2 regions of the Vreelandella subglaciescola genome follow, and region 2 is predicted to be linked to the other one. Evidence: riboswitches for the same ligand, from Rfam matches in the RefSeq annotation. Region 2 holds a riboswitch; the other holds the start of a gene.
What was found. A riboswitch is a leader RNA that binds a small molecule or an ion and turns the genes downstream of it on or off. The one in region 2 is predicted to bind thiamine pyrophosphate.
Positions count from the first base shown of each region.

Region 1: another riboswitch for thiamine pyrophosphate. It lies ahead of B5495_RS05400 (3-oxoacyl-ACP reductase); the one in region 2 lies ahead of thiC (phosphomethylpyrimidine synthase ThiC).

Region 1 is NZ_LT670847.1:1,165,072-1,169,487, forward strand. Features, by position in the region: gene B5495_RS05395 (LLM class flavin-dependent oxidoreductase) at 1-1,285, opposite strand, end outside; gene B5495_RS05400 (3-oxoacyl-ACP reductase) at 1,285-2,085, opposite strand; TPP riboswitch at 2,156-2,255, opposite strand; gene B5495_RS05405 (YebC/PmpR family DNA-binding transcriptional regulator) at 2,410-3,138, shown strand; gene B5495_RS05410 (mechanosensitive ion channel family protein) at 3,135-3,989, opposite strand; gene B5495_RS05415 (hypothetical protein) at 4,030-4,416, opposite strand, start outside.
Region 2 is NZ_LT670847.1:2,230,400-2,234,815, forward strand. Features, by position in the region: gene B5495_RS10425 (substrate-binding periplasmic protein) at 1-537, opposite strand, end outside; gene B5495_RS10430 (glucose 1-dehydrogenase) at 632-1,405, opposite strand; gene B5495_RS10435 (META domain-containing protein) at 1,486-1,959, opposite strand; TPP riboswitch at 2,149-2,321, shown strand; gene thiC (phosphomethylpyrimidine synthase ThiC) at 2,389-4,293, shown strand; gene B5495_RS10445 (methyl-accepting chemotaxis protein) at 4,352-4,416, opposite strand, start outside.

The sequences.
Region 1 (4,416 bases), 1.1 Mb from region 2:
GCCGTTCCAACCCTAAATGCCCGCGCAGGGTTCGCTCTGCGTAGTCGTGCCGGAACAGGCCGCGTTTTTGCAGCACCGGCACCACCTGCTCGGCAAAGTCCTCGATGCTCGAAGGCAGCGACGGCGGCATCAGGTTGAAGCCGTCGGCGCCGCCCTGCTCCACCCAGCGCTGCATTTCATCGGCAATGCTCTCCGGCGTGCCGACCATGGTGCAGTGCCCACCGCCCGCGGCCAGCCGTCCCAGCAGCTGGCGCAGCGTGGGCCGTTCGCACTCGATGATGCGCAGAATGGTCGCGTAGCGCCCTTTGGGGCCGGTAAAGTCTTCCAGCGGCGGAAGCTCGGGCACCGGCGCGTCGAGCTCCCAATCGCTGCAATCCTGACCGATAAACTGGCTTAGCTGGTTGAGCGAATCCTGCGTGGGCAGCAGCTCGTCGAGCTCGCGCTGGCGGGCTTTGGCTTCTTCCTCGGTGGCGCCGACATAGGTCACCAACCCCGGCATAATCGGTACCGGCGGGCGCCCCGCGGCGGCCACCCGCGCCTGAATATCGCGGTAGTAGTCCTGCGCCGATTCCAGATCATAAGCCACGGCGTAGATCGCTTCGGCGTGACGGGCGGCAAGGTCGCGGCCCTGATCGGAGGCGCCGGCCTGAAACAGCACCGGCCTTCCCTGAGGCGGGCGCGGAACGTTAAGCGGGCCGTCCACCAGAAAATGCTCCCCGTGGTGATTGATCGGGCGCACCCTGTCCGGGTCGGCAAACATGCCGTTGCGGTCAAAGCGCAGCGCGTCGTCGGCCCAGCTGTCCCACAGCGCCAGCACCGTGTTGGCAAACTCTTCGGCGCGGGCGTAGCGCTCAGCGTGGGGCGGCATCGCCGTGTAGTTGTGGTTACGCGCCTCGGCGTCAAACATCGAGGTCACCAGATTCCAACCCATGCGCCCGGCGGAAATATGATCCAGCGAGGCCAGCATCCGCGCGGCGTGAAACGGCGTATAGAAGGTGCTCGACACCGTTGAAATCAGGCCGATACGTTCGGTGGCCCGAGCCATGGCGGCAAGCGCAGTGAGCGGTTCCAGATACCACAGCGGCCCACCGGCAACGTTGCCCGCGGCGTGGCCGTCGGCAAAGAACACGGCGTCAAACTTGCCGCGCTCGGCGGTACGCGCCAGCGCCTCGTAATAGCCGATATCGCCCATCCGCTCGGCGGCGGAATCGGGGTGGCGCCAGGCGGCGCGGTGGTGGCCGCAGCCCATGATAAACAGGTTCAAGTGCATAGAGGGCGTAGCCATCAGTCTTTCACCAGCCCGCCGTCGACCACCAGATTCTGGCCGGTGACCGCACGACTCCAGGGCGAGGCAAACATCAGCGCGGCGTCGGCAAACTCTTCGGGGGTGACCACGCGGCGCAGCGGCGTATTGGCAGCGATCAGGTCAAACACTGCGTCGGGCGTTGCAGCCGAAGCGTCGGTGGTGCGCAATAGCCCGCCGGAGATCATGTTGACGGTGATGTTGTCCGGCCCTAGATCATGGGCAAAGGTGCGCGTCAGCGAGAGCAGCGCGGCTTTGCCGGCGGTGTAATCGTGGTAGGGCACGATGGGGTTTTGAAACAGATTGGTGCCCACGTTGATCACCCGGCCAAAGCCCTGCTCGCGCATGCCGGCAAGCGCGGCTTGAATCGCGTTCAGCGCGCCCTGATTCACACCTTTCAGCTGCTGCTCGAGGTGCTCCCAGGTCAGCGCGTCGGCGTTGGGGCGGGCGTCGCCGTTGAACGAGAAATCGGGCAGCGCGTTGTTGATCACTGTGGTCACCGGCGCGCCAAAATGCTCGCGCGCGGTGGCCAGCATGGCCTTGACCGCCTCCGCGTCGCAGACGTCGGCCTGCACCGCCAGCGCCCGCTCGGGCACCTCGGCGGCTAGCGCGTTGGCAGCGTCAACGCTATTGCGATAGTTGACCACCACCCGCGCGCCGGCGTTGAGAAACGCCCGGGCAATGCTTGCGCCGAGCCCGCGGCCGGCACCGGTCACCAGCACAACCTGCTGGTCGAGCGGCAGCGCGACGGGAGAAGAAGAAAGGTGTGAAGCAGTACTCATGGCGTGGCCCTTGTGATGGCAGATGTGAGTCACAAATGCGGGGCGAGGGACGCACGCCGAGCGCCCTTTTCAGGCACTGCGCTGACATCCCTTCGCCGGTATGAACTGGATCAGGTTCGTCGGGTGTTGTCTCAGCCCCGCCGTTCGGCGGGACACCCCGTGTCATGCAGGCCAGACCTTAGCCCATCGCCCGGTTCCCAACAAGCCTGCCCCCACACGGCTCGGGAAAGCCCATAGCCGCGTAGGCGGTTGTGGCGTAAAATCGTGCCTCTTTAATGTCGTGACGACTGCCGGCACGGCACGGAACCAACACAGGACGACAACATGGGTAGGGCTTTTCAGAACCGTAAAGAATCCATGGCCAAGACGGCCGACGCCAAAACCAAGGTGTACAGCAAGTACGGGCGCGAGATTTACGTGTGCGCCAAGTCCGGCGGCCCCGATCCTCACAACAACCTGGCGCTGCGCGGCCTGCTGGATCGCGCCAAGAAAGATCAGGTGCCCGCGCACGTGATCGACAAGGCGCTGGACAAGGCCACCGGCGCCGGTGGTGAAGACTTCTCCCCCGCGCGCTACGAGGGTTTCGGGCCGGGCAACGTGATGCTGATCATCGAGTGTCTGACCGACAACCCCAACCGCACTTTCGGCGACGTGCGCGGCTGCTTTACCAAGACCAAAAGCAAGATCGGCACGCCGGGCACCGTCAGCCACATGTTCGATCACTGCGCGATTTTCGCCTTTGCCGGCGAAGACGAGGAAAGCGTGCTGGAAGCGCTGATGGAAGCCGACGTTGACGTTACCGACATCGAGTGCGAAGACGGCCAGATTACCGTGTTTGCCCCGCACACCGAGTACGCCAAGGCGCGTCAGGCGCTGATAGATGCCTTCGGCGCACTGGATTTTGACGCCGACGACATCCAGTTTTTGCCCCAGACCACCACGCCCATCGAAGGCGACGACGTGGCCGGTCTGGAGAAGCTGATGGCGATGCTTAACGACTTCGACGACGTGCAGAACATCTACCACAGCGCCGAGTTTCCCGAAGAGGCCTAACGGCCAGCCCCAAAACGACTATCGCGAGCGGGCATTGCGGCATCCGGCGGCAACAGCGCCGGTCGGATGCCCGCAGCGCTAAGCACGGCCTTGCTGCGCACGGTCAGGTCGGTCACGAAGTCGAACTGCTGGCGCGGGTCGATGGGGTAGGCGCGAATGCGGTAGTGCGTTCCCCATGGCTGCTCTTCGGCCACCACCACGACCGGTTTGTCGAACCTGAGATAGGCGCTGGTCAGCGCTACGTCGCGCAGCGCCGTGCGCACCCATCCGGCTGCGTGTTCCGGATGCAGATAGAAACTCGCAACGCATTGCAGGCTGAGCTCGCCGTTGTTGGCGTTGTATATCGGGGAGTCCCACAGTTTCAGGTGCGGGATGGCCACCAGATCATCGTCCGGCGTGACGACGTCAACGGTGCGCAGGCCGACGTGCTTGACCTCGCCGTAAACGCCATCAATTTCCACCCAGTCGCCCGGGCGGTACGGCATCTCGACCGCCGAGACCACGCCGGCAATCAGGCTGCTGACGTAATCCTTGAGCGCAAAGCCAATGGCCAGCCCCGCGACCCCGAGCAGCGCCACCATATTGCTGAAGGACGGCTCGATGATAATCGGCACGCTGATCACCACTGCCGTCAGCAGAATGATCAGCCGCGTTACCGGCACCAGCGCAAAGGTGCGAAAACGCGCCTGCCCGTGTAGCCGGTTGGCTAGCCAGTTAAGCCCGCGCTGGGAGAGTATGATCAACAGTATGGTGGCGCCAAGCACCAGCCCCAGGGTTATCAGCGCCTCGCTGTCGAGGTCGTTAAACAGCTTGGCGTATTGCCCTTTGTCATCTACAGCAGTTTCGTCCATTGCAGCCTCTTTCAGCGCGTGGTGCCAGCGGCATCATGGATTACAGGGCATCAACCAGATAATGCCGCGCGGTTAACAGCTGGCGGACGCCGGTATAGCACAGCGGTGCGACCTGCCAGCGCCGCTCCCGTTCGCACAGCACGCCCCGGCGCGTAAGCCCGAGCCGGGTCTGAATCGTCTCGTGGCGGGAAAACGGCAGCACCTGACACAGCGATTCATCATCAAGGCCGCCGTGAATCAGCAGCGCGTGCAGTACCAGCAGTAACGTATCCTCGGCATCGGCGGGTAGCGCCGCATCACCCTGCATGGGCACATACCACAGCGGCGCATCGGCCTGACTGTCCTCTGTACCAGGCTCGCGCAGGCTGGCCTGAAAACTTTGCCAGGCAAGCCCCCAGTGCCCACGGCAGTTGGCGGCCAGACGCTG
Region 2 (4,416 bases):
GGAGAGGGCGATATCGCAGCGTCCGGCAATCAGTTTGTCAATCAGCTGTGAGAGATCTTTGGCGCCCCGGTCTATGCCTTTGCCGGAAAGGTTAAACCCGACGTAGTTGAAGCCGGCGACGCCGCACACGCGATAACGATAGAGGTCTGTGGGGCGCGTGATTTCAGGGGCTTTCTTGTCGGCGCTGGCCATATAGAGGTACGCCGGAGTGTGGGAATAGTAGCTGTTACTGAAGTAATAATGTTTGGCTCGGGCGACGCTGTAAGTTGCGCTTAACACGGCCTGATGTTGCTTGCCTGACTGGGTACTTTGCAGGCAGCGCCGCCAAGGGATGGCGTCGAGCCGATAGCGCCAGGGGCTATCGGCAAACAAGCGGTCAAGCACGTCAATATCACGGCCTTGCCACTCACCGTCGCGCACATAAAAACGTGGCGGCCGGTCTTCGTTATCATGACAAAAGGTGATCTGGGTCGTATTGCTGCCAAACGTCTGCGACGCGGTTAGTGCGAGCAGGGCGGCGATAAGCCAACGGCGCATCCTTGTCTCCTGCGGTGCAAACACGCACTGCGACTATAGCGCATCCTGCCCCTGTCACGCACGTTCTCTGCGCTGCTGATCCTTGGCCAAGGTCTTAGTCCAGCGTTTGCACGCCACCGCCGTTGACGAACAGCACCTGCCCGCTGACCCAGCGGGAAATGGGCGCGGCAAAGTAGAGCACCGCACCGGCGATATCGTCGGGTTCGCCCAGCCGCTCAAGCGGGGTATGCGTGAGCATGGCCTTTTCGATATCCGGCGTGAGAACCGAAGCCAGCGCATCGGTGCGCACCGCGCCGGGGCCCACCGCGTTGACGCGGATCTCGGGGCCGTAGTCGTGGGCGAGATTCGCCGTCATGTGGTTGATCGCCGCTTTGGACGAGGCGTAGGCGCTGATCGCCGGACTCTTGTTGACCGAGCTCATGGAGGACATGTTGACGATGGAGCCGTCGCCCGCGGCGCGCATGTGTGGCGCGCACAGTTGGCACAGCCGCCAGATGCTGAACACGTTGAGCTCAAACACGCTGGCAAAGCGCTCAACGTCGATATCGTCGGGGCTTTCTTTGCCCGCGCCGCCGCCGCCGGCGTTATTGACCAGAATATGGAGGCCGCCAAAGGCCTCGAGGGTCTTGTCGATCAGCGCGCGCCGGTCGTCATCGTCGGTGACGTTGCAGGTAACCGCCAGCGCGTGGCCGCCCCGGGCTTCAATTTCATCGGCCACGCGGCGGGCGTTTTCCATCTTCAGGTCGGCAATCACGACGCTGGCGCCGTGGTCGGCCAGCATCAAACTGCTGGCGCGGCCGATACCGTTGCCGCCGCCGGTGACGATGGCAACCTTGTGGTTCAAATTCAGCAGATTAGCAGCGCTCATGGGCGGCTCCCTGGGGCGAGTAGATAATAGGGGTGGAAAGAGCCGTAAAACGGCGGATGGCGTCTAGTGGCGAATGGCGACTAGTACAGGTGCACGGCCTCAAAGTGGGCAAGCGGCGCGTTGTTCTCACCGCTTAGCGTCAGCGTCTCGCCGTCGATGTCCCAGCCGCTGGCCTGATTGAGGGCATTGAGAAACGCGCGCTCCGACCCTTGGCTGTCCGGGCAGGCCATCATGGTGGTGGCGACTTGTTTAAAAGCGATCTGCTCGCCGTTCATGGTGTAGCTTCCCATCAGCTGGTTGCAGCCGGTGGCACCGGCCACGCGGTGTTCCTCTTCATGCAGGACAAAATGCGCTTCGCGCTCGTTGTCCTGTGTGGCGGCCACGGTGCCCTGTTCAAGCGTTGTGAGCTTCCAGTAGGTGTTGGCAAGCGTGACATCCGGCGTGGCGGTATCGTCGGCGGGTGATGAATTGCCGGTGGAAGCGGCGCAGCCGGCCAAGGTAAGGGCAAGCCCAAGGCCCAGGGTGTAGCCCAGCGGTTTGATCATTGATGTCATGGTGATCCTTATTGTCGTATAGGGTCGATTAGATTAAGTAAGTTGCCCTTTATTAGAGCTTTTTTGCGGCCCAAGTTCAAAATATGGCGATAAGAATAGCCAGAAAAGTTATTTTGCCTGCTTGTCCGCTGTTTACTTTTTTGTCACAGAAAGTTGCCAGCGCTGCTGGCTCTGGCTTAGAGTAGCGGCTCTCGCTTGACGGGGTGCCGGTGATTCCGGCTGAGATAGCGCAGATGCCCGCCGTGTTGCCACGGCCGCATCCCAAGCGCTGGTCCCGTTGAACCTGATCCGGCTAATTTCTTCATCGCGTTTCGCGCGGTTCGAGGAAGGGTACCGGCGTAGGGATCAAGCACTGGTGCACTTCTGGTTCGCTGTTTTTCCGCCCAGTCTCCCCTCGCCTCCCTGGCCATTACCATGGGAGCTTTCTGTATGTCTAAAACGTCGCATTTTCTGGCCGAAACGGCCCAGGTGGACGCCGCCGCGATTGAGCCGCTGCCCGGCTCGCGCAAAGTCTACGTTGAGGGTTCGCGCCCGGATATTCGCGTGCCGTTCCGCGAGATTTCGCTGTCGCCGACCACCACCTCGGGGATCAACGAGGAAAACCCGCCGCTGCTGGTCTATGACACATCGGGCCCTTACTCCGACCCGGACGCCACCAACGATCTGCGCCAGGGGCTTGTTGAACTGCGCCGAGCCTGGATCGATGAGCGCGCCGACACCGAGTTTCTCGACGGCCCCACCTCCGATTTCGGCCGCCGCCGGGCGAGCGACCCGATGCTGGCGCAGCTGCGCTTTGACCTGAGCCGCACCCCGCGCCGCGCCCGAGAGGGCAAGAACGTCACCCAGCTGCATTACGCGCGCCAGGGCATCATCACGCCCGAGATGGAGTTTATCGCCATCCGCGAAAACCAGCGTCGTCAGGCGCTTTCCGCCGAATACGCGGGCAGCGAAGAGGTCGAGCGCATTCTGGGCCATCAGCATCCGGGCGAAAGCTTCGGCGCCAACATGGCCGAGGACATCACGCCCGAGTTCGTGCGCGACGAAGTCGCCGCCGGGCGAGCGATCATCCCGTGCAACATCAACCACCCGGAAACCGAGCCGATGATTATCGGGCGTAATTTTCTGGTCAAGATCAACGGCAATCTGGGCAACTCGGCGGTGACCTCGTCCATCGAGGAAGAAGTCGACAAAATGACCTGGGGGATCCGCTGGGGTTCCGACACCGTGATGGACTTGTCCACCGGGCAGAACATCCACGAAACCCGCGAGTGGATCATTCGTAATGCGCCGGTGCCCATCGGTACGGTGCCGATTTATCAGGCGCTTGAGAAGGTCAAAGGCGTTGCCGAAGACCTGAGCTGGGAGGTGTTCCGCGATACGCTGATCGAGCAGGCCGAGCAGGGCGTTGACTACTTCACCATCCACGCCGGTGTGCGCTTGCGCTACGTGCCGCTGACGGCCAAACGTGTCACCGGGATTGTCTCGCGCGGCGGCTCAATCATGGCCAAGTGGTGCCTGTTCCACCATCAGGAAAGCTTCCTCTATACCCACTTCGAGGATATCTGCGAGATCTGCAAGCGCTACGACGTGGCCTTCTCGCTGGGCGACGGCCTGCGCCCGGGGTCGATCGCCGACGCCAACGACGAAGCCCAGTTTGCCGAGCTTGAAACCCTGGGCGAACTGACGCGCATCGCCTGGCAGCACGACGTTCAGGTGATGATCGAAGGCCCCGGCCACGTGCCCATGCACCTGATCAAGGAGAATATGGATAAGCAGCTTGAAGAGTGTGACGAAGCGCCGTTCTACACGCTGGGGCCGCTGACTACCGACATTGCCCCGGGCTACGACCACATTACCTCGGGGATTGGGGCGGCGATGATCGGCTGGTACGGCTGCGCGATGCTGTGCTACGTGACGCCCAAGGAGCACCTCGGGCTGCCCAACAAGGACGACGTCAAAACCGGCATTATCACCTACAAGATCGCCGCCCACGCCGCCGACCTGGCCAAGGGCCATCCGGCCGCCCAGCGTCGTGATAACGCGCTGTCCAAGGCGCGCTTCGAGTTCCGCTGGGAAGACCAGTTCAACCTGGGCTTTGATCCGGATACCGCGCGCGAATTTCACGATGAAACCCTGCCCAAGGACTCGGCCAAGGTGGCGCACTTCTGCTCCATGTGCGGGCCAAAGTTCTGCTCGATGAAAATCAGCCATGAAGTGCGTGAGTACGCCGCGGCCAACGGCCTGACCGGCGATCAAGAGGCGGTAATGGCAGGCATGGAAGAACAGGCGAAGAAGTTTCGTGAAGAGGGCGCCGAGCTGTATCAGGAAGTCTAGCGCGTGACGCGTTAGCGTTGATCAGCGCCGCCGAATATCCGACGGCGCTTTTTTTATGCTAGAACGCCGGCAGCGCAGGCGCGGGCTGAGTTGCGTGTGACGCTGGCAAAGACTCGCCGGCCT